Regions from separate parts of the Streptomyces sp. BL1 genome, predicted to be linked through region 4. Evidence: riboswitches for the same ligand, from Rfam matches in the RefSeq annotation. Region 4 holds a riboswitch; each other region holds the start of a gene.
The links. Region 4 has a riboswitch for cyclic di-AMP ahead of AC3AGO_RS18575 (M23 family metallopeptidase). Riboswitches for the same ligand answer to the same signal wherever they lie in the genome.
Positions count from the first base shown of each region.

Region 1: linked by a shared signal. The riboswitch ahead of AC3AGO_RS23310 (transglycosylase family protein) and the one ahead of AC3AGO_RS18575 (M23 family metallopeptidase) in region 4 are both predicted to bind cyclic di-AMP.
Region 2: linked by a shared signal. The riboswitch ahead of AC3AGO_RS20105 (transglycosylase SLT domain-containing protein) and the one ahead of AC3AGO_RS18575 (M23 family metallopeptidase) in region 4 are both predicted to bind cyclic di-AMP.
Region 3: linked by a shared signal. The riboswitch ahead of AC3AGO_RS10470 (M23 family metallopeptidase) and the one ahead of AC3AGO_RS18575 (M23 family metallopeptidase) in region 4 are both predicted to bind cyclic di-AMP.

Region 1 covers NZ_JBXYWZ010000002.1:5,308,508-5,315,847, forward strand. The annotation lists gene ppdK (pyruvate, phosphate dikinase) at 313-3,066, shown strand; gene AC3AGO_RS23310 (transglycosylase family protein) at 3,307-4,557, opposite strand; cyclic di-AMP (ydaO/yuaA leader) riboswitch at 4,566-4,761, opposite strand; gene AC3AGO_RS23315 (response regulator) at 5,247-6,032, opposite strand; gene AC3AGO_RS23320 (oxidoreductase) at 6,116-7,033, opposite strand; gene pcaDC (bifunctional 3-oxoadipate enol-lactonase/4-carboxymuconolactone decarboxylase PcaDC) at 7,127-7,340, opposite strand, start outside.
Region 2 covers NZ_JBXYWZ010000002.1:4,551,757-4,559,096, reverse strand. The annotation lists gene mdlC (benzoylformate decarboxylase) at 1-442, shown strand, start outside; tRNA gene AC3AGO_RS20125 (tRNA-Arg) at 593-668, shown strand; gene AC3AGO_RS20120 (hypothetical protein) at 750-1,250, shown strand; gene AC3AGO_RS20115 (DUF4232 domain-containing protein) at 1,335-2,024, opposite strand; gene AC3AGO_RS20110 (GNAT family N-acetyltransferase) at 2,271-3,389, opposite strand; gene AC3AGO_RS20105 (transglycosylase SLT domain-containing protein) at 3,926-4,762, opposite strand; cyclic di-AMP (ydaO/yuaA leader) riboswitch at 4,765-4,928, opposite strand; gene AC3AGO_RS20100 (hypothetical protein) at 5,231-5,725, opposite strand; gene AC3AGO_RS20095 (GNAT family N-acetyltransferase) at 5,934-6,440, shown strand; gene sph (sphingomyelin phosphodiesterase) at 6,594-7,340, shown strand, end outside.
Region 3 covers NZ_JBXYWZ010000002.1:2,360,707-2,368,046, forward strand. The annotation lists gene AC3AGO_RS10455 (bifunctional acetate--CoA ligase family protein/GNAT family N-acetyltransferase) at 1-1,288, opposite strand, end outside; gene AC3AGO_RS10460 (HPr family phosphocarrier protein) at 1,428-1,712, shown strand; gene AC3AGO_RS10465 (GntR family transcriptional regulator) at 1,825-2,529, opposite strand; gene AC3AGO_RS10470 (M23 family metallopeptidase) at 2,668-3,504, opposite strand; cyclic di-AMP (ydaO/yuaA leader) riboswitch at 3,519-3,677, opposite strand; gene AC3AGO_RS10475 (M16 family metallopeptidase) at 3,899-5,269, opposite strand; gene AC3AGO_RS10480 (M16 family metallopeptidase) at 5,296-6,645, opposite strand; gene AC3AGO_RS10485 (DNA gyrase/topoisomerase IV subunit A) at 6,907-7,340, shown strand, end outside.
Region 4 covers NZ_JBXYWZ010000002.1:4,200,428-4,207,767, forward strand. The annotation lists gene AC3AGO_RS18565 (PP2C family protein-serine/threonine phosphatase) at 1-1,277, opposite strand, end outside; gene AC3AGO_RS18570 (PP2C family protein-serine/threonine phosphatase) at 1,526-2,668, shown strand; cyclic di-AMP (ydaO/yuaA leader) riboswitch at 2,956-3,173, shown strand; gene AC3AGO_RS18575 (M23 family metallopeptidase) at 3,430-4,584, shown strand; gene AC3AGO_RS18580 (aldo/keto reductase) at 5,427-6,398, shown strand; gene AC3AGO_RS18585 (hypothetical protein) at 6,470-7,340, shown strand, end outside.

The DNA.
Region 1 (7,340 bases), 1.1 Mb from region 4:
GCTCAGATGAGCGCTCACCTGTGATCTGCACATCTCCAAGGAGCGGGGTGGGACTTTACCGAGCCTTGGTTCGTGGTGTGAACGATCAACTTCCCTTTTCGTGCTGTTCATCCGTTTTGCCGCACGGGATCGTGGAGACGCGTATTCGAGAGATGGACATCAACCTCCGTCCCCCGTAAGCCCGCTGTGACTTTCGATCATTGGGCGAGTGCGGGTTACAGCCGTGTGACGTGCTGCTGGACGTACCTCAAAGCCTTTGATCTGGGTACGCTCCCCGCCGTCAGGGCAACCGTCCACGAGGAGCCGAGTCCGGTGGCCGTTCACGCAGAGAACGCAAAGAACGCATCCAGCGCGGCGCACAACGCCAGTGCGGATAAGCGGAAGTTCGTCTACGACTTCACGGAGGGCAACAGGAACCTCAAGGACCTCCTCGGCGGGAAGGGGGCCAACCTCGCCGAGATGACCAACCTCGGTCTCCCCGTCCCTCCGGGGTTCACGATCACGACCGAGGCCTGCAAGGTCTACCTGGAGTCCGGGGACGAACCCCCGGCCCTGCGTGAGCAGGTGGGCGCGCAGCTGGCCGCGCTGGAAACGAAGATGGGCAAGAAGCTCGGGCAGGCCGACGACCCGCTGCTGGTGTCCGTCCGCTCCGGCGCGAAGTTCTCCATGCCCGGGATGATGGACACCGTCCTCAACATCGGGCTCTCCGACGAGTCGGTGAACGGGCTCGCGCGGCAGTCCGGCGACGAGCGCTTCGCCTGGGACTCGTACCGCCGGCTCATCCAGATGTTCGGCGACACCGTCCTCGGCATCGAGGGCGAGCTGTTCGCCGAGGCGCTGGACGAGGCCAAGCGGGAGGAGGGCGCGGTCAGCGACGTCGACCTGACCTCCGCTCATCTGCGCGGCCTGGTCGAGCAGTTCAAGGCGATCGTGCTCAAGGAGACCGGGCGGGAGTTCCCGCAGGACCCGCGCGAGCAGATGGACCTCGCCGTACGGGCGGTCTTCGACTCGTGGAACGGCGACCGTGCGCGGCTCTACCGCCGCCAGGAGCGCATCCCCTCCGACCTGGGCACCGCCGTCAACATCTGCTCCATGGTGTTCGGCAACCTCGGTCCGGACTCCGGCACCGGCGTCGCCTTCACCCGCGACCCGGCCAGCGGCCACCAGGGCGTGTACGGCGACTACTTGCAGAACGCGCAGGGCGAGGACGTCGTCGCCGGCATCCGCAACACCGTGCCGCTCGCCGACCTCGAACAGCTCGACAAGAAGTCCTACGACGAGCTGATGCACATCATGGAGACCCTGGAGACGCACTACAGGGACCTGTGCGACATCGAGTTCACCATCGAGCGCGGCAAGCTGTGGATGCTGCAGACCCGCGTCGGCAAGCGCACCGCCGCTGCCGCCTTCCGGATCGCCACCCAGCTCGTCGACCAGGGCCTGATCGACGAGGCCGAGGCCCTGCAGCGGGTCAACGGGGCGCAGCTCGCGCAGCTGATGTTCCCCCGCTTCGACAGCAACGGCGGCCTCAGCGGCGAGGGCATCGCGCAGATCGGCCGGGGCATCGCCGCCTCGCCGGGCGCCGCGGTCGGCAAGGCGGTCTTCGACTCGTACACCGCCGTGAAGTGGTCGCGCTCCGGTGAGCGGGTCATCCTCATCCGCCGCGAGACCAACCCGGACGACCTCGACGGCATGATCGCCGCCGAGGGCATCCTGACCTCGCGCGGCGGCAAGACCTCGCACGCGGCCGTCGTCGCCCGCGGCATGGGCAAGACCGCCGTGTGCGGTGCGGAGGAGCTCGAAGTCGACACCAAGCGGCGGCGGATGACCGCGCCGGGCGGCACCGTGATCGACGAGGGCGACGTCGTGTCCATCGACGGCTCGACGGGCAAGGTGTACGCGGGCGAGGTCCCGGTCGTGCCGTCGCCGGTCGTCGAATACTTCGAGGGCCGTACGCACGCGGGCGCCGGCGACGAACTGGTGCAGGCCGTGCACCGGATCATGTCGTACGCCGACCGGAAGCGCCGGCTGTCCGTGCGGGCCAACGCCGACAACGCGGAAGACGCCTCCCGCGCACGGCGGTTCGGCGCGCAGGGCATCGGCCTGTGCCGCACCGAGCACATGTTCCTCGGCGAGCGGCGCGAACTGGTCGAGCGGCTCATCCTCGCCGACACCGGCGAGGAGCGCGACGAGGCGCTGAACGCGCTGCTGCCGCAGCAGAAGGGCGACTTCGTCGAGCTGTTCGAGTCGATGGACGGGCTGCCCGTGACGGTGCGTCTCCTCGACCCGCCGCTGCACGAGTTCCTGCCCGACATCACCGAGCTGTCGGTGCGCGTCGCGCTCGCCGAGTCCCGCGAGGACGCCAACGAGAACGACCTGCGGCTCCTCCAGGCCGTGCACCGGCTGCACGAGCAGAACCCGATGCTGGGCCTGCGCGGCGTACGCCTCGGGCTGGTCATCCCGGGCCTGTTCAGCATGCAGGTACGGGCCATCGCGGAGGCCGCCGCCGAGCGGAAGGCCGCCAACGGCGACCCCCGCGCGGAGATCATGATCCCGCTGGTGGGCACCGTGCAGGAGCTGGAGATCGTCCGCGAGGAGGCCGAGGCCGTCATCGCGGAGACCGAGCAGAAGTACGGGGTGGAGCTGGGCCTCTCGCTCGGCACCATGATCGAGCTGCCCCGGGCCGCGCTGACGGCCGGTCAGATCGCGGAGTCCGCCGACTTCTTCTCCTTCGGCACGAACGACCTCACCCAGACCGTGTGGGGCTTCAGCCGGGACGACGTGGAGGCCAGCTTCTTCACCGCCTACCTGGAGAAGGGCATCTTCGGCGTCTCCCCGTTCGAGACCATCGACAAGGACGGCGTCGGCGCGCTCGTACGGAACGCCGCGGAGGCGGGCCGGGCCACCCGGCCCGACCTGAAGCTCGGCGTGTGCGGCGAACACGGTGGCGACCCCGACTCGGTGCACTTCTTCCACGAGGTGGGGCTCGACTACGTGTCCTGCTCGCCGTTCCGGATCCCCGTGGCGCGACTGGAGGCCGGGCGCGCCGCCGCCAACGACGACTGACCATCCCGGGGCGCGCTCAGCGCGCCGGCTTCCGGGCCCTCACGCCGCGCACCACCCTCACCGGCGGCGCCGGGCCCGGGGCCCCGGAGGGGGCGGCACCTTGTGCGGAGGTGCCGCCCCCTCAGTTTTTGTTCCGGGGTGGCGCGGGCCCCAACGGCCGGATGCCCGGCACCCCTTGAGGGAGTGCCGGGCATCCGGTGCTCAGACCCTTGCGCCACCGTGTGGCTGCTGCGAGACGGCTCAGATGTTGATGCCGTGCTGCTGCATGTAGGCGACCGGGTCGATGTCGCTGCCGTACTCGGGGCCGGTGCGGACCTCGAAGTGCAGGTGCGGGCCGGTGGTGTTGCCGGTGTTGCCGGAGACGGCGATCTGGTCGCCGGCGCCGACCTTCTGGCCGGCCTGCACGGTGGCCGAGGTGAGGTGGCCGTACTGGGTGTACTTGCCGTCCTCGCCCTTGATGACGACCTCGTTGCCGTAGGCGCCGCCGTTGCCGGTCTTCACGACGGTGCCGTTGGTGACGGCCTTCACCGGCGTACCGGAGTCGGCGGTGAAGTCGACACCGGTGTGGCTGCCGCTGGACCAGCTGCCGCCGGACGCCTTGTAGGGCGTGCTGGTCTGGCTGTTCACGGGCTTCACGTAGTCGCCCTGGGCGCTCTTGGCGGCGGAGGCCTTCTGCTGGGCCTGCTGCTCGGCCTTCTCGGCGGCCTTCTTCGCCTGGTCGGCCTTGTCCGCGGCAGACGGGGCCTGCTGCGAGGCGCCGCCCTGCGGGGTGGCGCCGGAGTCACCGGAGCCGCCCTTCAGGTCGAGCTTCTGACCCGGGAAGATGACGTTGGCGTCCTTGCCGATGGTCTGCTTGTTGTCCTGGTACAGCTTCTGCCAGCCGCCCTGGACGCCCTTCGCGTCGGCGATCTTGCCGAGCGTGTCACCGGTGACGACCTTGTACGCGGTCGTGCCGGCGTTCTGCGGGGTGTAGTCCTGCTTGGGCTCGGACTTCTGCTGCTGCGGCTTCTCCTGCTGCTGCGGCTTCGCGTCGCTCTGCTGCTGGGACTTCTGCTGGTCCTGCTGCTGCGAGGACTTGTCGGAGGAGAACTGCGGCTCACCGCTGTTCTGGCTCAGACCGGCCTTGGGGCCGCAGTTCGGCCAGGCGCTGGGGCCCTGCTCGGCCAGCACCTTCTCGGCAATCTTGATCTGCTGTTCCTTGCTGGCCTCGCCGGCGCTCGGCGCGTACTTCGTACCGCCGTGGGCCTGCCAGGTCTGCGAGTCGAACTGCAGACCGCCCGAGTAACCGTTGCCCGTGTTGATGGACCAGTCGCCGCCGGACTCGCACTGGGCGACCTTGTCCCACGTGCTCACCGGCGCGGCCTGGGCATTGCCCGCGCCGAGCAGCGGAAGCGCGATGCCCGCGCCGCCGGCGGTCAGCGCCAGCGAGATACGGGCCATGCGGCGGGTCTGCTGACGGCTGTTGCGAGCGCGCTCAGAGATAGTGGCCATAAAGCTTCTTCGTTCCTCTCCTGCGCCTGCGAGGTGAGCTGTCGGATTCGGGCTGGAGATGCCCGGCCATTCGTGAAAGCGCTCCTTGACGCTTTCCACGGGATGGCTTCACCCCAAGCCGTTGCCTGCACCGATCGGGTGCGGGCACGGCACTTACCTGGTTCCCCCGCTCCTGCCGCCCTGTGAGTCGTGTGTATCCGCGAGACCGGGCGGCAGGATTAGGCGTCCCGGTCACGGAGCCGCCGCATGGGACGTGCGGTGGCGGCATGAACAGTAAGCAGACGAAATTCGCCATCACAAGGAACTGGACAGATCAGGGCACGTGTACAGATCCCCTACATTCCGTGGCCGGAGTTGATCTACCCGCCAACTCCCGTTGCCGTGTGGGGAGTTGAGGAGGCCCGTCTGACATGAACGCCGAACAATGGCGGAAACGGCGGCCGTTCTTGTGACCCGACTCACCGAGTTCCTGTGGTTTGGGTCACTGAATTACAAGATTCGATCTTGTGGCGTACGGCATTCGGGGGAAGATCAATGCGGAAAACGATCAGCACGCGCGGGAGGGAAAGTGACTGCCGTCACGGATGGCTGATCCGGCGCCAGTTCCCCGGAGAGCGGCGGCAGTACGACGCGCCGTACTTTCCAGAAATCCGTGAAATCCGGGAGGGTTTCTGCAGGGGCGGAAAAGGTCAGTCCGTACGGCCGGTGCCGGGCACCGCTGTGTCCGGGGAGGAGGCCGAAGGGGAAGAAGAAGCCGCGCCGTCCGGGTGATAGCGGCGCTCCGGCCGGCCCGTCGTGCCGTACCGCAGCGTGACCCGGGCACTGCCCGTGGCCACGAAGTGCTCCAGATAGCGGCGGGCGCTCACCCGGGACAGGCCGCTGCGCTCCGCGCACTCCGAGGCCGACACCCCCGCCCCGTCCTGGCACGCGTCGAGCGTGGCCCGCACCAGTTCGGAGGTCTGTTCCGTCAGCCCTTTCGGCAGCGGCCTGCGGTGTCCGCCGGCGTCCTGGCCGGCGTTCTGCGAGCCGGCGAAGATCCGGTCCACGTCGTCCTGGCCCGGAGCGGACAGCGAGGCCAGCTCGCGGCGCCGCTCCGCGTACCGCCGCAGCCGCTCCTGGAGCAGCTGCGGTTCGAACGGCTTGATGATGTACTGCACCGCCCCGCCGCGCTGGGCGCCCCGTACGGTCTCCGCGTCCCGGGCGGCGGTGACCACCAGCACGTCCGGGCCGTCCTCGGGGGCGCCGTCGCCGCGCAGGCCGCGCAGCACCTCCAGGCCGGGAACGTCGGGCAGATAGATGTCCAACAGGACCAGATCCGGCTGCAGTTCACGGAAGAGCGAGAGGGCCTCGGTGCCGTTGTGCGCGACGCCCGCGACGGTGAAGCCCGGGACGCGCTCGACGAGAGTGCTGTGCAGCCGCGCGACCATGAAGTCGTCGTCGACGACCAGTACGCGGACAGCGGGCCTCTCGTTCATGCGCGCCACCGTAGCGCACGGGTCACGACGGGCTGTATGCCACGTCACACGTGCCGGCCGGGCCCGGCCGGCGGGGGCCGGGCTCAGAGCGCGCCGTAGCCGACCCCGGTGAGGTGCTCGGACGCGGCCCACAGCCGTTCGCCCGCCGTGTCGTTGAGGGTCCACGGTGCGCGCCACGAGGGGGCGGGACCGCCGCGGACGCCGAGGATGCGCGGCCCCGCGAAGGAGTCGCCGGGCAGCCCGGGCTCCGTCGCCGCGTACAGCACGGGCGCCGCGCCCAGCTGCGCCGAGGAGGCGACCAGGCTGTTGCCCGCCTGCATCACCCGCTCGGTGAACGGGCGGCCCGCCATCCGCGCGCCCTTCGTCTGCAATTCGGTCGCCGAGTACCCGGGGTGTGCGGCGGTGGCCGTCAGGTCCAGGCCCTTGCGGCCCGCGCGGCGGGCGAGTTCGTGCACGAAGAGCAGGTTCGCCGTCTTGGAGGCGCCGTAGGCCGTCCAGCGGCGGTAGCGGCGCTCGCTGTTGAGGTCGCCCATGTCGATGTTGGCCAGCAGGTGCATGAGGCTGGACACCGTCACGACACGGGCGCCGGGCGCGGCCAGCAGCCGCTCCAGCAGCAGCCCCGTGAGGGCGAAATGGCCGAGGTGATTCACCCCGAACTGCATCTCGAAACCGTCCGCCGTGCGGGCGTACGGAACGGCCATCAGGCCCGCGTTGTTCACCAGCGTGTCCACGCGGTCGTACGGGAGGGAGTCCGCGAACGCGCGGACCGACGCCAGGTCGGCGAGGTCGAGCGGGCGGAACTCCACGTCCGCCTCCGGGACTTCGCGCCGCAGCCGCGCCGCGGCGTCCTCGCCGCGCTCCGTGCTGCGGCAGGCGAGAACGACGCGCGCGCCGCGGCGCGCGAGCTCCCGGGACGTGATGTAGCCGAGGCCGCTGTTGGCTCCGGTCACGACGACGGTGCGGTCGGCCTGCGGGGGGATGTTGCGCGCGGTCCAGCCCATGCGGCCAGCGTAATCGCGAACACGCCGGTTGGGCAGTACGCGCCCCGCGCCCGCGCCCAAGAAGCGGGGGGCATTGCCCCCGCTTTCGCCGGATTACCCGTCGAGGTCGTCGAAGACCTTTTGGGCTGTGGCGAAGGCCGAGTTGGCTGCCGGGACGCCGCAGTAGACCGCGGACTGGAGGAGGACGTCGCCGATCTGGTCGCGGGTGAGGCCGTTGCGCAGGGCCGCGCGTACGTGCATCGCCAGCTCGCTGTAGTGGCCGTGCGCCACCAGCGCGGTGAGCGTCACGCAGCTGCGCTGCTTGCGG
Region 2 (7,340 bases), 350 kb from region 4:
CCGCCGGCACGTCCCCGTCACCGCGCCGGAGTCCTTCCTGATGACCACCGGCGGCGGCCTCGGCTTCGGCCTTCCCGCGGCCGTCGGCGCCGCGCTGGCCCGGCCCGACCGGCCCGTGATCGCGGTCATCGGCGACGGCTCGGCACAGTACGCCGTCCCCGCGCTGTGGACGGCCGCGCAGTGGAAGGCGCCGGTCACCTTCGTGGTGCTGTGCAACCGCGAGTACGCGGTCCTCAAGTCCTTCGCCGACTTCGAACAGACCCCCGATGTCCCCGGGCTCGACCTCCCGGGCATCGACCTGCGGGCCCTCGCCACGGGGTACGGCGTCCCCGCCCACCACGCCGACGGCCCCGACGCCCTGGGGGAACGCCTCCGCCACGCCGCGACGGAGCGCGCCACGGGCCCGGCCCTGATCGAGGTCCCCGTCACCGGCTTCGCCTGACCCCAACACGGCCACTCCGTTACGGAGTTCACCCCCACCGCCCCACCCCGGCTCCCCCGGACACCGCCCCGCGCCACACTCCGGAACCCGATCCACAACCACCCCCCACACCCGGTAGGCTGTCCCCGGCCGCGCGTCTCCGCCGGCCCCGCCTCCGTAGCTCAGGGGATAGAGCACCGCTCTCCTAAAGCGGGTGTCGCAGGTTCGAATCCTGCCGGGGGCACCAGTGGAAAGGTCCCCAGCCGGTCATGGTTGGGGACCTTTGACATCCACAGCTGACATCAACGGTGCTGGGGTGCGGTGGAACATGGGCGAGGACGAGGCTCTGGGCCGGCTGCGGTTTCTTGTGCAGTCGCGTGCCTTCGGCTGGTACGTCGGTTCCGGACGACTCATCCAAGCGGCTCTGGACGCGCTCCTCGCCGGAGTCGAGGCTCCGTCCCTCCCGCTCCTGGCCGGCCTCGGACGTTGCGAGGAACTTGAGGCGCCGGAGCTGTTCGAGAGTCTCGTGGAAGAACTGGGCATTGGGTTCGAAGCGCCGGCAGACCGCTCCGCGTTCTGCTGGGCTCATGCCTACTGGCTGGCTGACCAGATCGTTGACGGCTCCTTGGACCCGGGGTGGGGTGCTGACCTGATCTGGATGGAAGCAGCATCACCGCTCGGCTATCCCGAAGAACTCCAGCAGATCGTCAAGTACGCCAGTGAGCTGGACGACTGGCATGAAGGCTGGACCGTCTCCAAGGAACAGCTCACAGCAGGCGCACTTCAAGCAGCGCGTGAGCTGGCCGAACACCCCAGGGAGACTTCCTGAACCATTGCGAAGCCCCGGAGCGATGAACAGCTCCGGGGCTTCGGCAGCGACGAGGAGGATCGCACGCCCGTGCCGCGCACCGTCCTACTCGGTCGTGTGTGTGGGGTAGACCTGGACGTCGGTGTAGGCGCCCTTGATGGCTCCCGCGCCCGCGGGCCACTTCAGGCTCACGGCGTGGGTCTCGTTCGGGGGCGTGACCTGGATGTTGGTCGGGTGCGAGAGGCTTTCGCCGCTCTTGTCGATGTCGTAGGCGAGGTTGAAGACAGCGGCGTCGCCGGGCTTCAGGTTGGTGATACGCGGCTGGGCCTGGCCGCGCTCGACGGGGTTCGAGGTCTTGTCGGCGTCCTTGATGTCGACGCCCGCGAAGCCCGTCGCCGAGCAGGTGGTCGACCCCCGGTTGACCATGGTGATGTCGATCCTGCCGGAGTCCGCGTCGGGCGCGGCGTCCTTGGCGTCGATGGCCAGGTCCTCCGTCTTGCAGAACTTGTCCTTGCCGCCGCCGGTCTTCGTCGCACCGTTCGCGGCGTCGGCGCGGGCCTCGGTGTCCTCACCGGAGCCCGACTTCGCGTTGCTCGCCTCCGAATCGCCGGAGCCCGAACCGCCGGAGCCCGAACCGCCCTCCGACTTCGAGCCACCGCCCGAGGGCGAAGAAGACGAGGACGACGAGCCCTTGGAGGACGTGTCCGTCCCGGAGCCGTCGTTGCCACAGGCGGTGAGCGACAGGGCGGCGGCGACGCTGATGGCAGCGAAAGCGGTGGTGCGGGTGTACTTCACGGTGTTCCCCCATGAGTAGCGCGGTGCATGTGGTCGGAAGTATTTGTATCTCGCACCGAGTTACAGGCGGTCCTCCGCCTCGTCTCCGTTCTGTCACGAGCGTATTGGCCTCACGGCTCGCCAAGACGTCGCCGCACGGTCATCTGCCTGGCCCGAGCTCCGCCTCAACCAGCCCCGCAACCTCCTGAGTTGGTGAGGCAGCCGGGGAAGACGAGGGCCGTGCGGGCAATGGCGGGGCGGTGGCGGTCAGTTGGAGTCTGTACGGCGGGTGGGGCGGAGGGTGGCGGCTGTTTTGAGGAGGCGGTCTGCCGGTTCGCGCAGGGCGGGGTGGGCCAGGACCGTGTTCCGCAGGCCGCGTACCGGGCGGCGCCACGTGCGGTACGCCGCCGACACCGGGTGCGGGCGGGTCGCGAAGCCCTCGCCCACGTGCAGGTCGCGGGTCTTCAGCCAGTCCTTGTACTCCTTTTCGCCGCGGCCGAAGTCGATGAGGTGGATGCCGTTCCGGCGCGCCGCTTCGATCATGCGGAGGTGCATCATGAGGCCCGGCGAGTAGCGGTGGAACTCGGGGTCGTACGTGGTGAACCAGGCGGCGAGCACCGTACGCGACCTCGGTCCGAAGTGCGCGGCCACCGGGCGGTCGCCCGCGTACAGCACGGACAGCACGCCGGTGAAGTGCTCCTCGCGGACCTGGAACAGATGGTCCGTCAGGTCGACGATCCACGGCCGCGCGAACCGGTCCATCCGTCCCGTCTGCCGGTACTGGGCAGACTTCCAGCTCATGAGTCTGCGCAGCATCCGCGGATCGCGCTCGTCGAAGACGAACCGGATCTCGCCCACGTCGCGCGCCAGGCGGCGTTCCTTCTTCAGGGTCGTCTTGGCCTGCCCCGGGTACGCGCCGCGCAGCCAGTCCGCGTAACTGCCGCCGGAATCAGGGGTGTTGTCGTCCTCGTCGGGTGCCAGGTCGACCACCGGCGAGGCGAACGTTCCCGTCACGTACGGGCCGAAGGGCTTCTGCGCGTCGACGAGGTGGTCGAACTCGAAGACGGACAGCCCGCAGGCGCGCAGCAGTTCGTGGGTGTTCCAGGTGACGCCGGGCCGGTGCACGAGGGCCTGGCAGTCGGAGAGACCGAGCCCGATGGCCCGGCCGACGCCGAACGCGCTGCGCTCGTACGGGAGGAAGCCCACCGGCTCTCCGCCCTCGCGCAGAACCGCCACCCGCGCCCCGCTCCGGTGTATGCCGACTCCGGCCGCGAACTCGGGTGCCAGAAAAGGGTTGGCGTATTCGGGCGACTCGTCCATCGCCCCGTGCCAGGCCCGGCGGAGCGACGTACTCAGCTCGTCGGTTCTGTGGATCGTGATGTCCACTTCAGCTCGACCGCCCTTCCGGGGACTCGGCGAGGAACGCGCCGGCTGTGGCGCGGACCCGTAAGGCGTGTGGCTCACTGTTCTCGACTCGCGTGGCCCGCTTGGACCGCATGGACCGCATGGACCGATTGGGCCGCTTGGCTCGCATGGACGACCGCTCCCCCAGTTTCCGTTCCCCGTGCTGCTGCGCTGTCCGTTCCCCCGTGACGCGCTGCCCGTTTCCCCGTGCTGCGCTGCCCGTTCTCCGGGGCGCGGTGTCCACGGGGCTGCGGCCGGGACACGGGCCGTTGAACAGGCTCCAAACTTCGCAAGGCCGAGTGCATTCTGTCCAGAGTGTCCGTTGTAACGGCCATGCGACAGAACTCACTGTGTAATGTCACGACTTGGGGCTTTGTCCGGATACGGCTGCGCGGGGACGGTCCGCGGAGCCGTCGCCCCCCCGGTACAGCAGGCCGAAGGGCACCTCCCGGAGCGGGAGGTGCCCTTCGGTCTGTCTGTACGAGCGGCCGGTTACCGTGAGCGGCCGGCCGCGGCGGTCAGTAGGCGCCCGAGACGTTGTCGATGGAGCCGTACTGGTCGGCGGCGTAGTTGCACGCGGCGGTGATGTTGGCGACCGGGTCGAGGCTGTCCTGCGCGGTGCCGGGCACGTGGTAGCTCTCGAAGGTCGGCGCGATGACCTGCAGGAGGCCCTTGGAGGGCGTACCGGCGGCGGCGTTGGAGTCCCAGCCGTTGGTGGCCTGCGGATTGCCGCCGGACTCGCGCATGATGTTGCGGTGGATTCCCTCGTACGTGCCGGGGATTCCGTGCCGCTTCATGATGTCCAGCGATTCCCTGATCCAGCCGTCGAGGTTGTCGGCGTACGCCGCGGGCCGCTCGGCGCTCCTGTCGGCACGCTTCTCGGCCGACGCGTCCGAAACCCCCGACTGCTCACCGGAGTTCGCTCCGATCGTCAGCTTGAGCCCGGGGTGGATCATCTCCGGATTTCCACCCACGGCCGCACGGTTGTCCTCGTACAGCTCCTTCCAGCCGCCGGGAACGGAATGTTCTTCGGCGATCTTCTGGAGGGAATCCCCCAGCGCCACGGAATACGTCGTGGCACGGTTCTGCTGCGCGGCAACTCCCTTTCCGGACGCGGAAGTCGGGGAACCGGAGCGTGCGGAGGCGGCGGTCTGCGCGGCCGTCTGCTTGGACGCCGCGGTCTGGGCTGCCGCGGGCTTGGCGGCGGTCTGCGCGGGCGCGGCGTGGGCGGACGCGGCGCCGATCGCCGGCAGCGCGAGGGCGGCGCCGCCGGTTCCGGCGACGACGAAACCGCGGTTCAGACGGCCGTTCCTGAACCCGGGCCTGGGACGACGGTGCTTGCCTCGTGCGGGCATGGTGCGTTCCTCTCCGTCGCCTGCGAGGTGAGCTGTCGGGTTCGGGCTGGAGCTGCCCGGCCGCGGTCTCACGGCTTCACCCCTAGCCGTTCCGTGTTCCGGACCGGCGGTCTGCGCGGTTCCCCCGCTCCTGCCGTACGTGGTGGGGAATGGGTGCGGTGACCGGACGGCGGCAGGATTCGGCGTTCCGCCCGGATGAGGCTGAACGTAGGCGAGAAATACGGCGGGAAACAAGGCCCGCATTCCCCTTTCCGGCCCTGTCGGCGGATAGCGGAGACGGATATCCGGGAATTCCCATCACGGCTCTCCGGCCCAACTTTCCTCGGGTGGCGGGGAAATGAGCGGAGGCGGCCCGGGAACTGACGCCGCATAACGTGATGCGAATCACCGGATGCGGGTGGAACCGATGCCCCCAAAAGGCCGTCCAGGGAGAAAGCGCCGGTGAATTCGCGAAGATTCCCTATGCACCTAAACCCGACGATAACGGACAGCCTTGGGTGCTGCCGTGAGCGGGGCGGCCTCGTTTCGGCCCGGAGAGTTAACGCGGTCATGTTCCGTGCGCTCGTGGGGTGTTGAGGGTGCGTGAGAGGTGGGGTGTTCTACGGGGGCGCATCGCAGGTGGGTTCGCTTCCAGCGGGTGGCGGCTGAGGCGCCGGCGCCCAGCGCGGCCGCTGCGAGCAGCGCGGCGAGGGCCGTTCTGTCCACGGGGGCCCAACCCAGGTCGGACATCCGGTTGATGACGAATCCGTCGAGGAACAGCCAGCAGATCAGGGCCGCGCCGAACGCCCTGCGGGGCCCGGCCAGCGCCGCCGTCCACACGGTGAGCGTGGCGAAGAGGGACAGCGCCAGTGTCGGATGGGTGAGGCCTCCGGCGAGCTTGAGGGCGGCGATCAGCACCGCCGACACCGCGTAGGCGCACGGCAGCGCCAGGTCACCGGCCAGGCTGCGGTGGGTTTCCGGCATGGGGACCGCCTCCTGCTGATCTCTTCACCGTGAGTGTGGCGCCGGAAGCCGCCGGAGAACGCGAGGAGGCCGAGACCTTGGCGCCCTCCTGGCGCCGGAAGCGGAATCCATACGGGTCCTTGACTCAGGACGGGCCGGGCCGGCGAGCGCGCTGGGCAGCGGGGGTATCCGGGAGACGTGCGGGGTGGGGGTTTCTAGGATTTGGCGCATGAGTGAGGTGCGAGAGGCGACGGTGGACGACGCGGCCGAACTGGTGCGGCTGCGGCGGGAGATGTTCGTGGCGATGCACGGGGCCGACGAGCCCGGTGAGTGGGAGCGGACCGCGGAGGACGCGGCACGGCGGCAGCTGGCCGTCCCGGAGGGGGCGCGGTGCATGGGTGCCTTCGTCGTGGACGGCGACGTACCCACGACCGGGCGCCCCACCGCCCCGCACCTCGCGGCGTGCGCCGTCGGCACGGTGGAGGAGCGGCTGGCCGCTCCGCTGCATCCGGCGGGGCTCTTCGGGTTCGTGTTCAGCGTGTGCACCGACGACCGGTACCGGGGGCGCGGTCACGGGCGGGCCACCATGGAGGCGCTGCTCGACTGGTTCGCCGCACGCGGCGTTACCCGTGTCGACCTGCACGCCTCCGAGGACGCCGAACACCTCTACCGCTCCCTGGGGTTCGCCGACCACTCCATTCCGCTGTCGCTGGACGTGTCGCGGCGCGCCCATTAGGGCCCACCCCGTACGGCATCCCCTTAGGGCCGCCCCGTACGGCAAGGGCCCGCGGCCGGTGCGCCGAGCGACAGCCGACGGCCTTCACCCGCCCGCTACCGGCAGGTAACGAAGGCTGGTTGGATGTGGGCGGAACCCAAGCCCCCCACACCTCTGGAGTTTCCGTGCGGACGCGTCCACGTATGTCCAGAACCGTCGCCGTGGCGGTCGCAGCCCTCGCGGGTACGGCGGCCGTACTCGGCACAGCCCCCCGCCCAGGCCGCGCCCACGCCCACGACGGCGGAGAACGCGCGGAGCGCGCCCCCGCGGCTGAAGGTGCTGAACTACAACGCCTTCCTGATGAGCAAGAACCTGTATCCCAACTGGGGCCAGGACCACCGGGCCCGGGAGATTCCGGCGGCGGACTGGTTCCGGGGGAACGACGTGGTCGTGCTGGAGGAGGCGTTCGACAACTCCTCCTCGGAGGCGCTGAAGGCCAACGCCGCCGACGGGTACCCGTACCAGACGCCCGTCGTCGGACGGTCGAAGAGCGGCTGGGACGCCACCGGCGGCGCCTGGTCGGGCGCCACCCCGGAGGACGGCGGGGTCACGCTGCTCAGCAAGTGGCCCGTCGTGCACAAGGAGCAGCACATCTACAAGGACGCGTGCGGCTCGGACGCGATGTCCAACAAGGGCTTCCTGTACGCCGTTCTCGACGTGAACGGCACCAAGGTGCACGTCGTCGGTACGCACACGCAGTCCACCGACAGCAGCTGCGGCAGCGGCAAGGCCGTCGCCGACCGGGCCGCGCAGTTCCGGGAGATCGATGCCTTCCTCGACGCGAAGCACATCCCCGCGGACGAACAGGTCATGGTGGCCGGGGACTTGAACGTCGACTCGCGCGGCGACGAGTACGGTTCG
Region 3 (7,340 bases), 1.8 Mb from region 4:
GCTTCGCGAGCCGGGTGAACTTGCGCGGGTTGCCGATGGATTCGAGGTACATCAGCGCGACGTCGGTGTCCGGGTCGTCGTCCCAGTACTGCAGCAGGTCGTTGCCGGAGAGGTCCGCGCGGTTGCCCGCGGAGACGAAGGTGGACAGGCCCGTACCGCGCCGGTGCAGCCCGTCCAGGAGGGCGATGCCGATGGCCCCGGACTGGGTGAACAGCCCGGTGCGGCCGGGCTCCGGCACCTGCTGCGAGGGGGTCGCGTTGAGCCGTACCGCGGAGGAGGTGTTCATCAGCCCGAAGGCGTTCGGCCCGACGATCCGCATCCCGTACGAGCGGGCAAGACGCACCAGTTCGCGCTGCTCGTCGCGGCCGAAGCCCTCCGACAGCACGACGAGACCCTGCGCGCCGTGCTCGCCGCACTCCCGCACCACGCCGGTGACCTGCGCGGCCGGCACGGCCACCACGGCGAGGTCGACGGGCTCCGGCAGTTCGGCGACGGAGCGGTGCGCGAGCACCCCGTCGATCTCCGTACGGCCTTCGGGGAGGCGGCTGTTGACGGCGTACGTGTCCCCGGTGAAGCCCGCCGTACGGAGGCTCTCCAGCACGGCGCGGCCGGTGCCGCCCGGGCTGCGGCTCGCGCCGATCACGACGACCGAGCGGGGGGCGAGCAGCCGCTGGACGGAGTGCCCCTCGGCCCGCTGTTCGCGGGCGTGCATCACGGCGAGGGAGCGCTCGGTGGGCTCCAGATCCAGCGTCAGATGGACGGAGCCGTCCTCGAAGCTGCGCCGCTGGGAGTATCCGGCGTCCGTGAAGACTTTGATCATCTTGTTGTTGGCCGGCAGCACTTCGGCGCCGAACCTGCGGATGCCGCGCTCCCGCGCGACGGCGGCGATGTGTTCGAGGAGCGCGGACGCGACGCCGCGGCCCTGCTGGTCGTCGCGGACGAGGAAGGCCACCTCGGCCTCGTCGGCGGGGTACGTCGCCGAGCGTCCCGTGGAGTCGATCCGGTCGTAGCGGACGGTGGCGATGAACTCGCCGCCGACGGTGGCCGCCAGCCCCACCCGGTCGACGTAGTCGTGGTGGGTGAAGCGGTGCACGTCGCGGTCGGACAGCCGCGGGTAGGGAGCGAAGAAGCGGTAGTACTTCGACTCGTCGGAGACCCGCTCGTAGAAGTCGGTGAGCCGCTGTGCGTCGGCCGTCGTGATGGGCCGGATCCGGGCCGTTCCGCCGTCGCGCAGTACGACGTCGGCCTCCCAGTGCGTGGGGTACGCGCGTTCCGCCGGGGACTGCATGGGGTCAGGTTAGGCCCTGATGAGCGAGGTGACAGCGGGGCGGACAGGCCCGGTCCAGGTGGGCACAGGCGTTCTGCTCGGCCCGTGCAAGACTGGTTTGGACAACCGTCACCACAGCAACAACCCGAAGGGCTACACCATGGTTGAGCGCCGCGTCTCCGTCGGCTGGGCCGAGGGCCTGCACGCCCGCCCCGCCTCGATCTTCTGCCGCGCCGCTGCCGCCGCCGGCGTCCCGGTCACCGTGAAGAAGGGCGACGACGGCAACGCCGTGAACGCCGCCTCCATGCTCGGCGTCCTGGGTCTCGGCGCGGAGGGCGGCGACGAGATCGTGCTGGCTTCCGAGGCGGATGACGCGGACGCCGCGCTCGACCGTCTGGCGAAGCTGGTCGCCGAGGGCCTCGAGGAGCTCCCGGAAACGGTCTGATTCCGGAAACCACTTCCGGACAACCGGACTTCCGGTTCCGTGCACAACAGGCGGAGGGAATTCACGCAGGCGCAGCCCGTGAATTCCCTCCGTTCTTTGTATACGGGGAGTGTTAAATGCGGTCGCGCGCCGTATTGACGCCAGGTTTCGTTCCGCTCACCGCCGCTTTCCCCGGCGGCCTGCGCAACCGGTGCAGCACAGCGGAACGTTCGACGTGCTGGGCCGTCAGCACCCTGGCGCGGTCCGCGTCGCCGCGCACCACCGCGTCCGTGATCGCCCCGTACTCCTGCCAGACGGCGGTGGCCCGCAGCGGCAGGTCGACCGCGTACATCCAGGCGATCTTGCGGCGGACCTGCGTGAGCAGCCCGGTGAGCCCGGGACTGCCGGACGCCTGCGCCAGCGTCTCGTGGAACCAGTCCTCCAGGGCCCGCAGGTCGGAGAGGTGCCCGGAGTCCACCCGCTGCTGACCCAGCCTCACCAGGCCGCGCAGCACCTTGAGATGGGCCTGCGTACGGCGCTGCGCGGCGCGGGCCGCGCCGAGCGGCTCCAGCAGCGCGCGGATGTCGAGCAGGTCGGCCGCCTCCCGCTCGGTGGGCTCGGCGACGCACGCGCCCGCGTGCCGGCGGGTCGCAACGAAGCCCTCGGACTCCAGGGTGCGCAGCGCCTCGCGGACCGGGACCCGGGAGACGCCGTACCGCCGGGCGAGGAGTTCCTCCGTGAGCCGGGCACCGGGTGGGAATGTTCCGCCGACGATATCGTCGCGGATTGCCGTGCAGAGTCCGCGTTCACGCACACTCGGAGACCCGGTATTTCCCATGCACAGAACTGTATGGCAACCGCGTCGAATTTCCGACGGAGTGCGTACCGCTCAGGTAAATACGGCGTGAAAAGAACCCCCGGCCGTTGTTCCGGCCGGGGGTTCCTGTGCTGCGTTGTACTGCTGGACGACGGAGCGTCAGAGGGTGACGCCCTGCGAGCGCAGGTACGCCACGGGGTCGATGTCCGAGCCGTAGTCCGGACCCGTGCGGATCTCGAAGTGCAGGTGCGGACCAGTGGTGTTGCCGGTGTTGCCGGAGAGCGCGATCTGCTGGCCGGCGGTGACCGACTGGCCGACGGAGACGCCGATGGACGACAGGTGGCCGTACTGGCTGTAGTGGCCGTCCTTGTGCTTGATGACGACGTTGTTGCCGTACGCGCCGCCGTTGCCGGCCTCCACGACCTCGCCCGCCGCGACGGACTTCACCTGGGTGCCGATGCCGGCGTGGAAGTCGACGCCGGTGTGCGAACCGGAGGACCACAGACCGCTGGACGCCGAGTACGGGGTGGACAGCTGCGGGTGCCCGACGGGCGCCACGTAGCCGTTGAGCTTGGCGCGCTTGGCCTCGGCGGCGCGGGCCGCCTTCTCCTTGGCCTCGCGCTCCTTCTTCGCCTTCTCGGCCGCGGCCTTGCGCTTCGCCTCGTCGGCCTTCTGCTTGGCCTCCTTGGCCTGCTGCTTCGCCTCGGCGGCGGCCTTCTTGGCCGCGGCCTCGACCTCCGCCTTCTCGGCGGCGGTCTGCTGTACGTCGGCCTGGTGGGCGACGGCGTCGGCGACGCGGCCGTCCACGTCGAAGGCCTGGGTGAGGCCGGTGTCGCCCGAGGGGGCGGTGGAGGGGCCGTCGGCGAAGGCCGGGGAGGCGACGGTACCGACGACGCCGACTGCGGCGAGGCCGGCTATGCCCGCGGCGCCCGCGGACACGCGACGGCGGGTCCGACTGGGCGCACGATGCTTACCGGTGGCACGGGTGAACGCCATGAGCTGGCGCAACTCCTTTCCTTCCGTCTCGCCTACCGGGTTAGCTGACGGGTTCGGAGCAGGAAGGTCTCCTACGGACACCTCCGTGCGGAGGCATCCGATTCACCCCAAGGGACGTGTGGGTCCCCGGCTCCCCTGGCTCGCGCCGTACGGGGACTCGGCGATCACTGCGCGTCGGCCGCGGGCGCGGTCACTTCTGACGAACAGCGGCAACGAAGCTAAATGGGACATCAATGAACCACCAAGCCGATCGGGCCGTTTGTTGGGCATGCCACACCCGACACCGGGGCACCAATGGGCAATTCAGACATACGGCGAACATGCTCCGGACAACGGCGAAGCCGGGCGGGAAGTCCCGCCCGGCTTCGTGGGTTTCGCGGCGTTCTGCCTGTCCTCAGCCTCCGGTGACGACCGTGACCTCTCCGATGCCCAGCTCCCTGACCGGCTCGGCGATCTGCGAGGCGTCACCGACGAGCACGGTGACGAGCCGGTCGGCGGGGAAGGCGCTGACCGCCGCCGCCGTGGCCTCGACGGTGCCGGTCTCGGCGAGGCGCGCGTACAGCTGCGCCTGGAAGTCGTCCGGCAGGTGCTGCTCGACCTGATCGGCCAGCGTGTCCGCGACGGCCGCCGCCGTCTCGTACTTCAGCGGGGCGACACCGACCAGGTTCTGCACGGCGACGTCGCGCTCCTCGTCCGTCAGCCCGCCCTCGGCGAGCGTGCGGAGCACCGTCCACAGGTCGGCCAGGGCGGGCCCGGTCACGTCGGTCGCCACGGAGCCGGAGACGGAGAGCAGCGCGGCGCCCGCGCCGTCCGGGGTGGAGCGCAGCACGTGGCTGAAGGCGCGCACGCCGTACGTGTAGCCCTTCTCCTCGCGCAGCACCCGGTCCAGACGGGACGTCAGGGTCCCGCCCAGGCAGTAGGTACCGAGGACCTGGGCCGGCCAGGCGCTGTCGTGCCGGTCGGGACCGATCCGGCCGATCCGCAGCTGGGTCTGCACCGCGCCGGGACGGTCCACGATGACGACCCGGCCGCGGTCGTCGGCGGTGACCGGGGGCACCGGGAGCGGCTCGGCGGTGGAGCCGGTCCACGCGCCGAGGGTGTCGGCCAGCGCCGCGTCCACGTCGGTGCCCGCGAGGTCGCCGACGACGACGGCGGTCGCGGTGGCGGGACGGACGTGCGCCTCGTAGAAGGCGCGGACGGCGGCGGCGTCGATCCGTGCCACGGACTCCTCGGTGCCCTGCCGGGGCCGGGACATCCGGGACTCGGCGGGGAACAGCTCCTTGGAGAGCTCCTTCGCGGCCCGGCGGGCCGGGTTGGCCAGCTCGTGCGGGATCTCGTCCAGCCGGTTGGCGACGAGGCGCTCGATCTCGCCGTCGGGGAAGGCGGGGGCGCGCAGCGCGTCGGCGAGCAGGCCCATCGCCTTGGGCAGCCGGGAGACCGGCACCTCCAGCGAGACCCGGACGCCCGGGTGGTCGGCGTACGCGTCGAGGGTGGCGCCGCAGCGCTCCAGCTCGGCGGCGAACTCCTCGGCCGTGTGCTTGTCGGTGCCCTCGGACAGCGCCCGCGCCATGATCGTGGCGACGCCGTCCAGGCCCTCCGGCTCCGCGTCCAGCGGCGCCTGCAGGCTGATCTCGACGGCGACGACCTGCTGGCCGGGGCGGTGACAGCGCAGCACGGTCAGCCCGTTGGCCAGCCGGCCGCGCTCGGGTGCCGGGAAGGCCCAGGGCTTCGGCTGCCCGCCGTGCGGCTGCGGGTGGAAGGTCATCTCGGGGGTGGGGGCGGCGGCGTCGCTCACTGGCCCGGCTCCTCGTTCTCGTCTGCGGCTGCTTCGGCGTCGGCGTGCTCGGTGGTCGGCTCGTACACCAGCGACGCGCGGTTGTCGGGGCGCAGCCGGGCCGCGGCGACGGCCTGCACCTCCTGTGCGGTGATCTCCAGGACGCGGCCGACCGCGCCCAGGGCCAGCTGCGGGTCGCCGAACAGCACGGCGTACCGGCAGAGTTCGTCGGCGCGGCCGCCGACCGTCGCGAGCCGGTCCAGCCACTCGCGCTCCAACTGCGCCTGCGCCCGCTCCATCTCCTCGGGCGTGGGCCCCTCTTCGGCGAACCGGCGCAGCTCGTCGTCGACGGCCGCCTCGATCGCGGACACCTCCACGCCGCCGGACGCCTTCACGTCGAGGAAGCCGAGCGAGGGCGCGCCGGCCAGCCGCAGCAGGCCGAACCCGGCGCCGACGGCGAGCCGGTCGCGGCGCACCAGCCGGTTGTGCAGCCGGGAGGACTCGCCGCCGCCGAGCACCGTCAACGCCAAGTCGGCGGCGTCACCCGCGCGAGTGCCGTCCTCCGGCAGCCGGTAGCCGGACATCAGGGCGCGCGCGGGCACGTCCTCCTCGACGAGTTCGCGCTTCTCCTCGCCCATCACCTCGGGCAGCGCGCCGTCCCGCGGCGGGTGCTTGCCACCGTGGCCGGGGATGGAGCCGAAGTACTTCTCGACCCAGGCGAGGGTCCGTTCGGGATCGATGTCCCCGACGACGGACAGCACCGCGTTGTTGGGGGCGTAGTACGTACGGAAGAAGGCCCGGGCGTCCTCCAGCGAGGCGGCGTCCAGGTCGGCCATCGAGCCGATGGGCGTGTGGTGGTACGGGTGGTCCTCGGGGTAGACCATCGCGGCGAGCTTCTCGAACGCGGTGCCGTACGGCACGTTGTCGTAGCGCTGGCGGCGCTCGTTCTTCACGACGTCGCGCTGGTTCTCCAGGGACTCGTCGTCAAGTGCCGTGAGCAGAGAGCCCATCCGGTCGGCCTCGAGCCACAGGGCGAGCTCCAGCTCGTGGGCCGGCATGGTCTCGAAGTAGTTGGTCCGCTCGAAGCTGGTGGTGCCGTTCAGCGAACCGCCCGCGCCCTGCACGAGTTCGAAGTGGCCGTTGCCCTTCACCTGGGCCGACCCCTGGAACATCAGGTGCTCGAAGAGGTGCGCCAGGCCGGTGCGGCCCGCGACCTCGTGGCGGGAGCCGACGTCGTACCAGAGGCAGACCGCGGCGACCGGGGTCAGGTGGTCCTCGGAGAGCACCACCCGCAGGCCGTTGGACAGCCGGTGTTCGGTCGCTGTCAGCCCGCCGGTGGCAGGCGGGGGCGTGGCCGTGTGACCCATGGGCGTGGAGTCCCTTCGCTCGCGGGAGTTGGTGGCCGGTAACGTCAGCCGATCCTGTCACTGTATGCAACCGCGCGGACAACGGGCGAAGTTCCCGTACCGTCTGTGCGGTGGTGCCGCCCGGCACCCTCTCTGATCCGGGCTCCCCCGGCCGCTCCGCCGGGTCGGGGCGCTCGTTGTCGGTGGCACGGTCCACAATGGTCCGCGTTCCGCCCGTCAGGTCACACCCCGCAGGTACGCACCGAAGGAGCCGCAGCCGCGATGGCCCCCCGCAGTACGAAGACCCCGCCGCCGGACGACTTCGAGGAGCGCATCCTCGATATCGACGTCGTCGACGAGATGCAGAGCTCCTACCTGGAGTACGCCTACTCGGTCATCTACTCGCGCGCGCTGCCGGACGCCCGCGACGGAATGAAGCCCGTGCACCGGCGCATCCTGTACCAGATGCACGAGATGGGCCTGCGGCCCGAGCGCTCGCACGTCAAGTGCGCCCGCGTGGTGGGCGAGGTGATGGGTAAGCTCCACCCGCACGGTGACGGCGCCATCTACGACGCGCTGGTGCGCATGGCGCAGTCGTTCTCGATGCGCCTCCCGCTGGTCGACGGGCACGGCAACTTCGGCTCCCTGGGCAACGACGACCCGCCCGCCGCGATGCGGTACACCGAGTGCCGCTCCACTCCCGCCGCCGGTCTGAT
Region 4 (7,340 bases):
GGTTCGTCGCTCCCGTCGCCGGCCCCGTCCGGACGGCGCTCGTCGGCGCAGCGCTGGAGGACGACGACGACCAGATCGTCGCCGAGTACGGGAGTCCAGCGGGTGACGTCGTGCTGGACGAAGGTGACGACGTCCGCGGGCGACGACGGGGGAGCCGCGTCCCAGTCCGTCGCCGCGTCCGTGAAGTGCGCGGCCAGCCGGTCCTCTAGCGGATAGAACGCGCCGTCCCGGTCGCGGGCCTCGGTGACGCCGTCCGAGTAGGCCACCAGCATCCGGCCTGCCGGAAACGCGAACTCCCCCACCCGCTGCGCGGACGGGGCGAGTTCGCCGAGGCCGAGCGGCAGCCCGTACTCGGGTTCCAGCGGGGTGACCTCGTCCCGGCCGAGGCGGATCAGCGGCGGATGGCCGCGGTCGAGGATGCGCACCACTTCCTCCCCCGGCGGGAACTCCAGCAGCACGGCCGTCGCGAACAGCTCGTCGGCGCTCCGGGCGACGGCGTCCATGTCCGCAGGATTCCCCGAGACGGTGGCCGCCGCGCGGGTGTGCCGGCCTCCGGGCCCCGTCAGGGTCACCGGGCCGATCCCGGAGACCATCCCCGAGGCCGCGTCCTCCCGGTCCAGCGCCAGCGACGCCTCGATCCTGTCGGCGACCTCCGGCAGGTCCGGGCAGACCGTGGCCGCCTCGCGGAACGACGCCAGCACCGTGGCCACCGTCCCCGTCGCACCGATGCCCTTCCCCCGTACGTCCCCCACCAGCACCCGCAGCCCGTAGGGGCTCTGCCGTACGCAGTACAGATCGCCGCCGATGAGCGCCTCGTCGGTGGCCGCCTGATAGAAGCCGGCCATCCGTACGGGGCCCATACGCTCCGGCAGGGGCCGCAGCAGGGCGAGTTGGGCCGCCTGGGCGACGGCCCGCACCTGGTTCAGCTGACGCAGCGTCCGCACCCGGGCCAGGGACAGCAGGGTGACGAGCACGATGACCACGCCGAGGGTCACCAGGGAGCCGCCGATGTGCGCGTCGTACTCGTCGCTGTCGGCGAGGTTGAGCACCAGCAGGATGACGACGCAGGTGACGCCCGTCGCGGCGGTCGCCGGCGGCCGGTAGACGAGTGCGCCGAGCAGCACGGCCGCGCTGAGGAGCGAACCGAAGAAGTACCGGGGCGGCGCGCCCAGTTCCAGGACGACCGCGAGGACGATGAGCACCGGGGGCAGCCAGCGCATCCACGCCGGTGGCCACGCGGCGGGTCTCGCCTGTGTGAGGGCCCTGCCCGTACCCACCGATCGCGCTCCTTCGTGCGGCATTCCGATGCCCCGGACACCGGTCTCCGGCCGTCGCCGACCCGTCCTACCGGCCGGTCGTCTTGCCGGCTAGTCGTTCCAGTGGAACGTTCCGCGGCGCGGCCCGCGCGGCGGGAGCGGCCGGGGGCGGGGCGAATGGGGGAGGTCAACTGGCCGACCCGTACGGGACGGGCCAGATTGGTCGGGTGCCTCAGCACAGGGACAGCGGGAACAGAGGGAGCGGACTGGTGCGGGAGAGAGTGCCTGCCATAGGCAGGGACAAGCCGGTGTACGCCCGCTGGGTTCCGGCTCTGTTGATCGTCCTCGGCCTCCTCTGCAAAGCGGTCTCCGACAATCCCGCGATCACCGGAGCGCCCTTCTTCTCCGCCGCACCGCTGGTCGCCGCCCCCTTCTGCGGCATCCGCTGCACCGCCCTCACCGGCGTGGTCTCCTCGCTGTGCTTCGCGTACCTGCTGCTCGTCGACGTCGGAGCGGACGGTCTGTCCGCCGTCATGCGGACGCTGACGATCGTCACCGTCGGCGCGCTCGCCGTCTTCATCAACCGGGTGCTCAGCCGCGGCGACGCCGCGCTCGCCTCCGCGCGGGGCATCGCCGAAGCCGCGCAGCGCGCCGTTCTGCCGCTGCCGCCCGGCCGGATCGGGACGCTCGAGTTCGGGGCGCGCTACCAGGCGGCGCAGACCGACGCGCGGATCGGCGGGGACCTCTATGCCGTACAGGAAACCCCGTACGGGACGCGGATGCTGATCGGTGATGTACGGGGCAAGGGACTCGGCGCCGTGGAGGCCGTCGTCATCGTGATCGGCGCCTTCCGGGAGGCGGCCGAGCAGGAGTGGACGCTGGAGGGGCTGGCGGCGCGGCTGGAGGGGGCACTGCAGCGGGAGGGCCAACGGCGGCAGGGGCTGGACCAGTTCGAGGGGTTCACGACGGCGGTGCTGGCCGAACTGCCCGCCGGCCGGCCCGACACCCTGCGCATCGTCAACCGGGGCCACCCGGCCCCCCTGGTGCTGGACCCGGACGGGTCGGTGCGCTCCGTCGACCCCTCGGTCCACGCGCTGCCCCTGGGGATGCCGGAGCTGGGGCGGTGGCCGGACCACGCCGAGGAAGTCCGCTTCTCGCCCGGCGCCCAACTCCTCCTCTACACGGACGGCTTGTCGGAGGCCCGGTCCGCGGTCGACGGCGCCTTCTACGAGCCGGTGAAGCAGCTGGCGGGGCAGCGCTTCGGGACCGTGGACGCGCTGCTCGACGCCGTGATGGCGGACGTTCAGGCGTACACGGGCGGCGGCGGGACGACCGACGACATGGCGCTGCTCGCGGCACGGCGTACCGCTCAAGATCACATTGATCACGGGGCGAGTGCGAAGTCGTGGTGACGACGTGAAGGCCGGCGGCTGACGTGACGGCGTGTCAACGGGGCCGATGCCGCTCCGTGTTCGTCACTCTCCGCGAGTACGTGGCGCAAAACGCGTGATTCTGCGCCCCAATTGACCCTGTGTGAGGGAAAAGTGCCTGGCAAACCCGACTACAAATTCACCGGAACGGCTTGGAATCCGGGGCCCGGCTCTATTAACGTTCGATAACGCAGCGCGGTCGTCACTGCCGTCACGAGAGACGGCACCGTGCGCCGTCGCCGAATCCTGTAAGTGCGGCACCACGAGTCACAACTCGATAGCTACAGCACCGAGGGAACCGGGGAACCACCCCTTCTCAGCCGGGCGTCGACGATGCCGCCGGAGAAGGGTTCCTCAACGGCCGGACCCGTAAGGGCCGTCCGGAGAGGTCCGGGGTGAATCGGACGCCTTCTCCCACGAGGCGCCCGTAGGAGACCTTCCTGCTCCGAACCCGTCAGCTAACCCGGTAGGCGAGAAGGAAGGAAAGGAGAGCGCCACCCGTGGCGTCCATGAGGCATGCCCCCGAAGCCTCGCCCGTGAGCGAACCGCCCTTCGGCGGCCGCGAGTACGGCACCGAGCACGGCACCATCCACGGCGGTACTCACAGCGGTTCCTACGGGCCCGGTGGCGCGTACGGGTCCGGCGGCGGTGCGTACGGTCCGCAGGGCGGTGCGTACGAGCCGCAGGGCGGCGCGTACGGCACCCACGGCGGGCCGCGGCCCGCGTACGACGAGTACGGCAGCATGGCCGACCCCTACGGCCCCTCCCCGTACGGGACTTCACCCTCCGGCCCATCCCTGTCAGGGGAACCCCTGTCGGGGAACTCCCTCTCCGGGGACTCCCTTTCCGGGGACGCGCCCTCGGCCACCTCCGTCCTCCCCCGCGTGGCGTACGGACCGCCCGACGCGCGGGACGACAGCGAGCAGTGGGACGAGTGGAACCCCACCGAGGACTCCCTCCGCCCCGTCCGCGGCAGACACCGCGTGGGCAAGCAGCGCAGCGGCGGCATGGCCCGCAGCGGTGCCGTCCTCGGCGTCGGCATGATCGCCGCGGTCGGCGCGGGCGGCATGGCCACCGCCAAGGACAAGGCCCCGGCGCCCATTTCGATGCCGGACCTGGCCTCCGCGGCCGACAAGCTCCCCGGCGCCGACGAGATACCCGGCGTCGACAAGCTGATGGCAAGCGGCTCGGACGACGAGACCACCGTGGCCGCCGGCCGGCCCCTCACGCAGGCGGGCCTCACCGACGGCGACACCGAGGCCGGCCGTACCGACGCGGGCGAGGCGCTCCGCTCCCGCATCCTCGCGCAGGCCGACCAGCAGCAGAACGAGGCCGACGCGCAGGCCCGCGAGGCCGCGGCGCAGCAGGCCGCGAAGGCCGCAGCGGAGAAGGCGGCCGCGCACGCCAAGGCCGAACGCAAGGCGGAGGCCGAGAAGCAGCGCAAGATCGAGGAGGAGAAGCAGCGCAAGGCGGAGGCCGCCCGACTCGCCAAGCTGGCCCGCTCCTTCACCGTCCCGGTCTCCAACTACACGCTCTCCGAGGGCTTCGGCGCCTCCGGCGGCATGTGGCAGTCCACCCACTCGGGCCAGGACTTCGCCTCCCCTACGGGCACCCCCGTGAAGGCCATCCACACCGGCACCATCAAGGAAGCGGGCTGGGCGGGCTCGTTCGGCTACCGCATCGTGCTGGAGCTGGACGACGGTACGGAGCTGTGGTTCTGCCACCTCTCGTCGATGAACAAGTCGGCGGGCGAGAAGGTGAACACCGGCGACGTCATCGGCCGGGTCGGCTCCACCGGCAACTCCTCGGGCCCGCACCTGCACGTGGAGGTCCACCCGGGCGGCGGCGACGCGGTCGACCCACTGGCCTGGCTGCGGGGGAAGGGCCTCAGCGTCTGAGGGGCGGGGGCTTGGGGGCTTGGGGGTCTCTGGATCTCCGGGGCCTTCCGGGACCTTCGGGGGCCTTCGGTTCCTTCGGGGCTTGGGGCTTTGTGGTCTTGAGGGCTTCGGGGCCGGCCGGTTGTGGTCGGTCCCGGGCCGCCGGCTCCGGGCGGCGGGTCTGGCCTGCCGGGCCCGGTCCGCCGGGCCCGGCAGGGCTTCTGGTCCGGTCCGCAGGACCCGGCCCCGGGCTCGTGGTCCGGTCCGCCGGACTCGGCGGCGGGGCTCGTGGTCCGGTCCGCCGGACTCGGGGCTCCTGGGCCGGCCCGCTCTCTACTTCCGTCCTGCGCCTCGGGGTTCGGCGGGCGGTGCGCGGGTACCCCGGCCTCTTCGTACCGGAGCACGGCCCCCGTACCGCAGATGTCACGTCACCGGCCACCACGCAGGTGACGTGGGCACGCCGCCGCCCCGGCCCGCCGGCGGAACCGCCCGGTCAACGCACCATCCGACCTGCGGACCTGCACGGCGGTACACCAAGGAGGGGACGGGGCGGCGGCGAACGGGGGCCCTGCCGTAGGGGCGCCCTCCCGTAGGGGCCAGGACCCGTACGGGCCGATCCCGTAGGGCAGGCGCCCGTACGGGGGTGGCCGCGGAGCCCGGCCCTCAGCCCGGCCCTTCATGACTGCGCCCCTCGGACTCACGTCCTCGGGATTCACGTCCTCGGGACTCACGTCCTCGGACTCACGTCCCTCATGACCCCGGCGGCTCTGGTGGCTCACCCCCCGACACCAGGGCCGCCGGTTTTCCGGTCCGGTGGGCGTTCCGAGGGGAGTTGTGGCCGGGACGGAGTTACGGTCGGGATCATGGCTTCTGACTCTCACTCCCACTCCGCGGAGGACCGGCGCCCTCTCGGCACGCTGGCCGTCTCCCCGCTCTCCCTCGGCGGCAACGTCTTCGGCTGGACCGCGGACGAACCGACCTCGTTCGCCGTACTCGACGCGTACCTCGCCGCCGGCGGCAATTTCATCGACACGGCCGACGTCTACTCGGCCTGGGTGGACGGCAATTCGGGCGGCGAGTCCGAGACCGTCATCGGCAACTGGCTGGCCGAGCGCGGCAGCACCGTACGCGAGCAGGTCGTCCTCGCGACGAAGGTCGGCGCGCTGCCCCCGAACAAGGGCCTCTCCGCACCGGCCATCAAGGCCGGCGTCGAGGACTCGCTGCGGCGGCTGCGTACGGACTACATCGACCTGTACTACACGCACTTCGACGACGAGAGCGTCGAGGTCTCGGAGATCATCACCGCTCTGGACGAGCTGGTGAAGGAGGGCAAGGTCCGCGAGATCGCGGCCTCCAACATCACCCCGGCCCGCCTCCAGGCCTCCCTCGACTTCAGCTCCCGCGAGGGCCTCGCCCGCTACGTCGCGCTGCAGCCGCACTACAACCTGATGTCGCGCGACACCTACGAGGGTGAGCTCGAACAGCTCGCGGCGCGGGAGGGGTTGGGCGTCATGCCGTACTACGCGCTGGCGTCCGGCTTCCTGACCGGCAAGTACCGTCCCGGGCAGCAGCCCGAGGGCGCGCGGGCCTCGCGTGTCGCGGACTACCTCGCGTCCGACCGTGGCCAGAAGGTCCTCCGGGCCCTGGAGGAGATCGCCCAGTCGCGGGACGCGTCCCCCGCCACCATCGCCCTCGCCTGGCTCGCGGCCCAGCCCACGGTCACAGCCCCCATCGCCAGCGCCCGCAAGGTCGACCAACTCCCAGCCCTGCTCGCGGCAGCCGACACGCCCCTGACGGAAGCCGAGGTCGCGAGTCTGACGGTCGCGTCGGCGTAGCAGGGCCGTTGTCGGTGGTGCGTCGTACTGTTCGTTGAACGAACGGTACGACGCACGACGGGGCGGGGGCCATGCCCGGACGGACCACGGCAGATCTCGACGCGATCGCCGGACTCGCCCGCTGCCAACGCGGCCTGGCGACCCGTACGCAGCTGGAGGCAGCGGGGCTCAGTTCCACGTCGGTCACCCGGCGATGTCGTGCCGGCGGCCCCTGGCAGCGCCTGCTGCCGGGGGTCTTCCTGCTCCAGACGGGCCCGCCCGACCCGGCACAACGGGCGCTCGCCGCCGCGCTGTTCGCGTCGGGGTCGGGGTCGGGGGCCGGCTCGGGGTCGGTGTCAGGGTCCGGATCGGGGCCGCTGCGTCCCGGCGCCGTACCCGGTGCGCTCGTCACCGGCGAGGCCGCGCTGGCTCTGCGCGGGCTGCGGAGCGGGCGCGATGCGGTGGAGACGGTGCCGGTGCTCGTCCCCGTGGGGCGGGGCGCAAAATGTCAGGGGTACGTACGGCGGGTCCGTACGAAACGGTGGCCGTCCTGGTGGGGCTGGCCCGACGGTGTGCCCTGCACCCTTCCGGCCCGGGCCGCCGCGGATGCCGCGGCGCGCTGGGAGGGGCTGCCCGACGCCTTGCGGGCGCAGCTCGCCGCGGCGGTGCAACGGCGGGGCGGGTGCACCGTGGGGGAGTTGGTGACGGAGCTGCGGGAGGGGCGGCTGCTGCGGTTGCCCCTGGTGCGCGGGGCGGCGGAGGAGCTCGTGGCCGGGGTGCGTTCCGTGGCCGAGGGGGACGCCCGCGGGGTGCTGCGGGGCGCCGGAGTGCCCGAGCCCCTGTGGAACGCGGACCTGGTGACGGGGGACGGGCGGTGGATCGCGCGGCCCGACGCGTACTGGCCGGATCACGGCGTCGTGCTCGAAGTGGACTCCGCGGAGCACCACTTCGAGCGTGACGCCT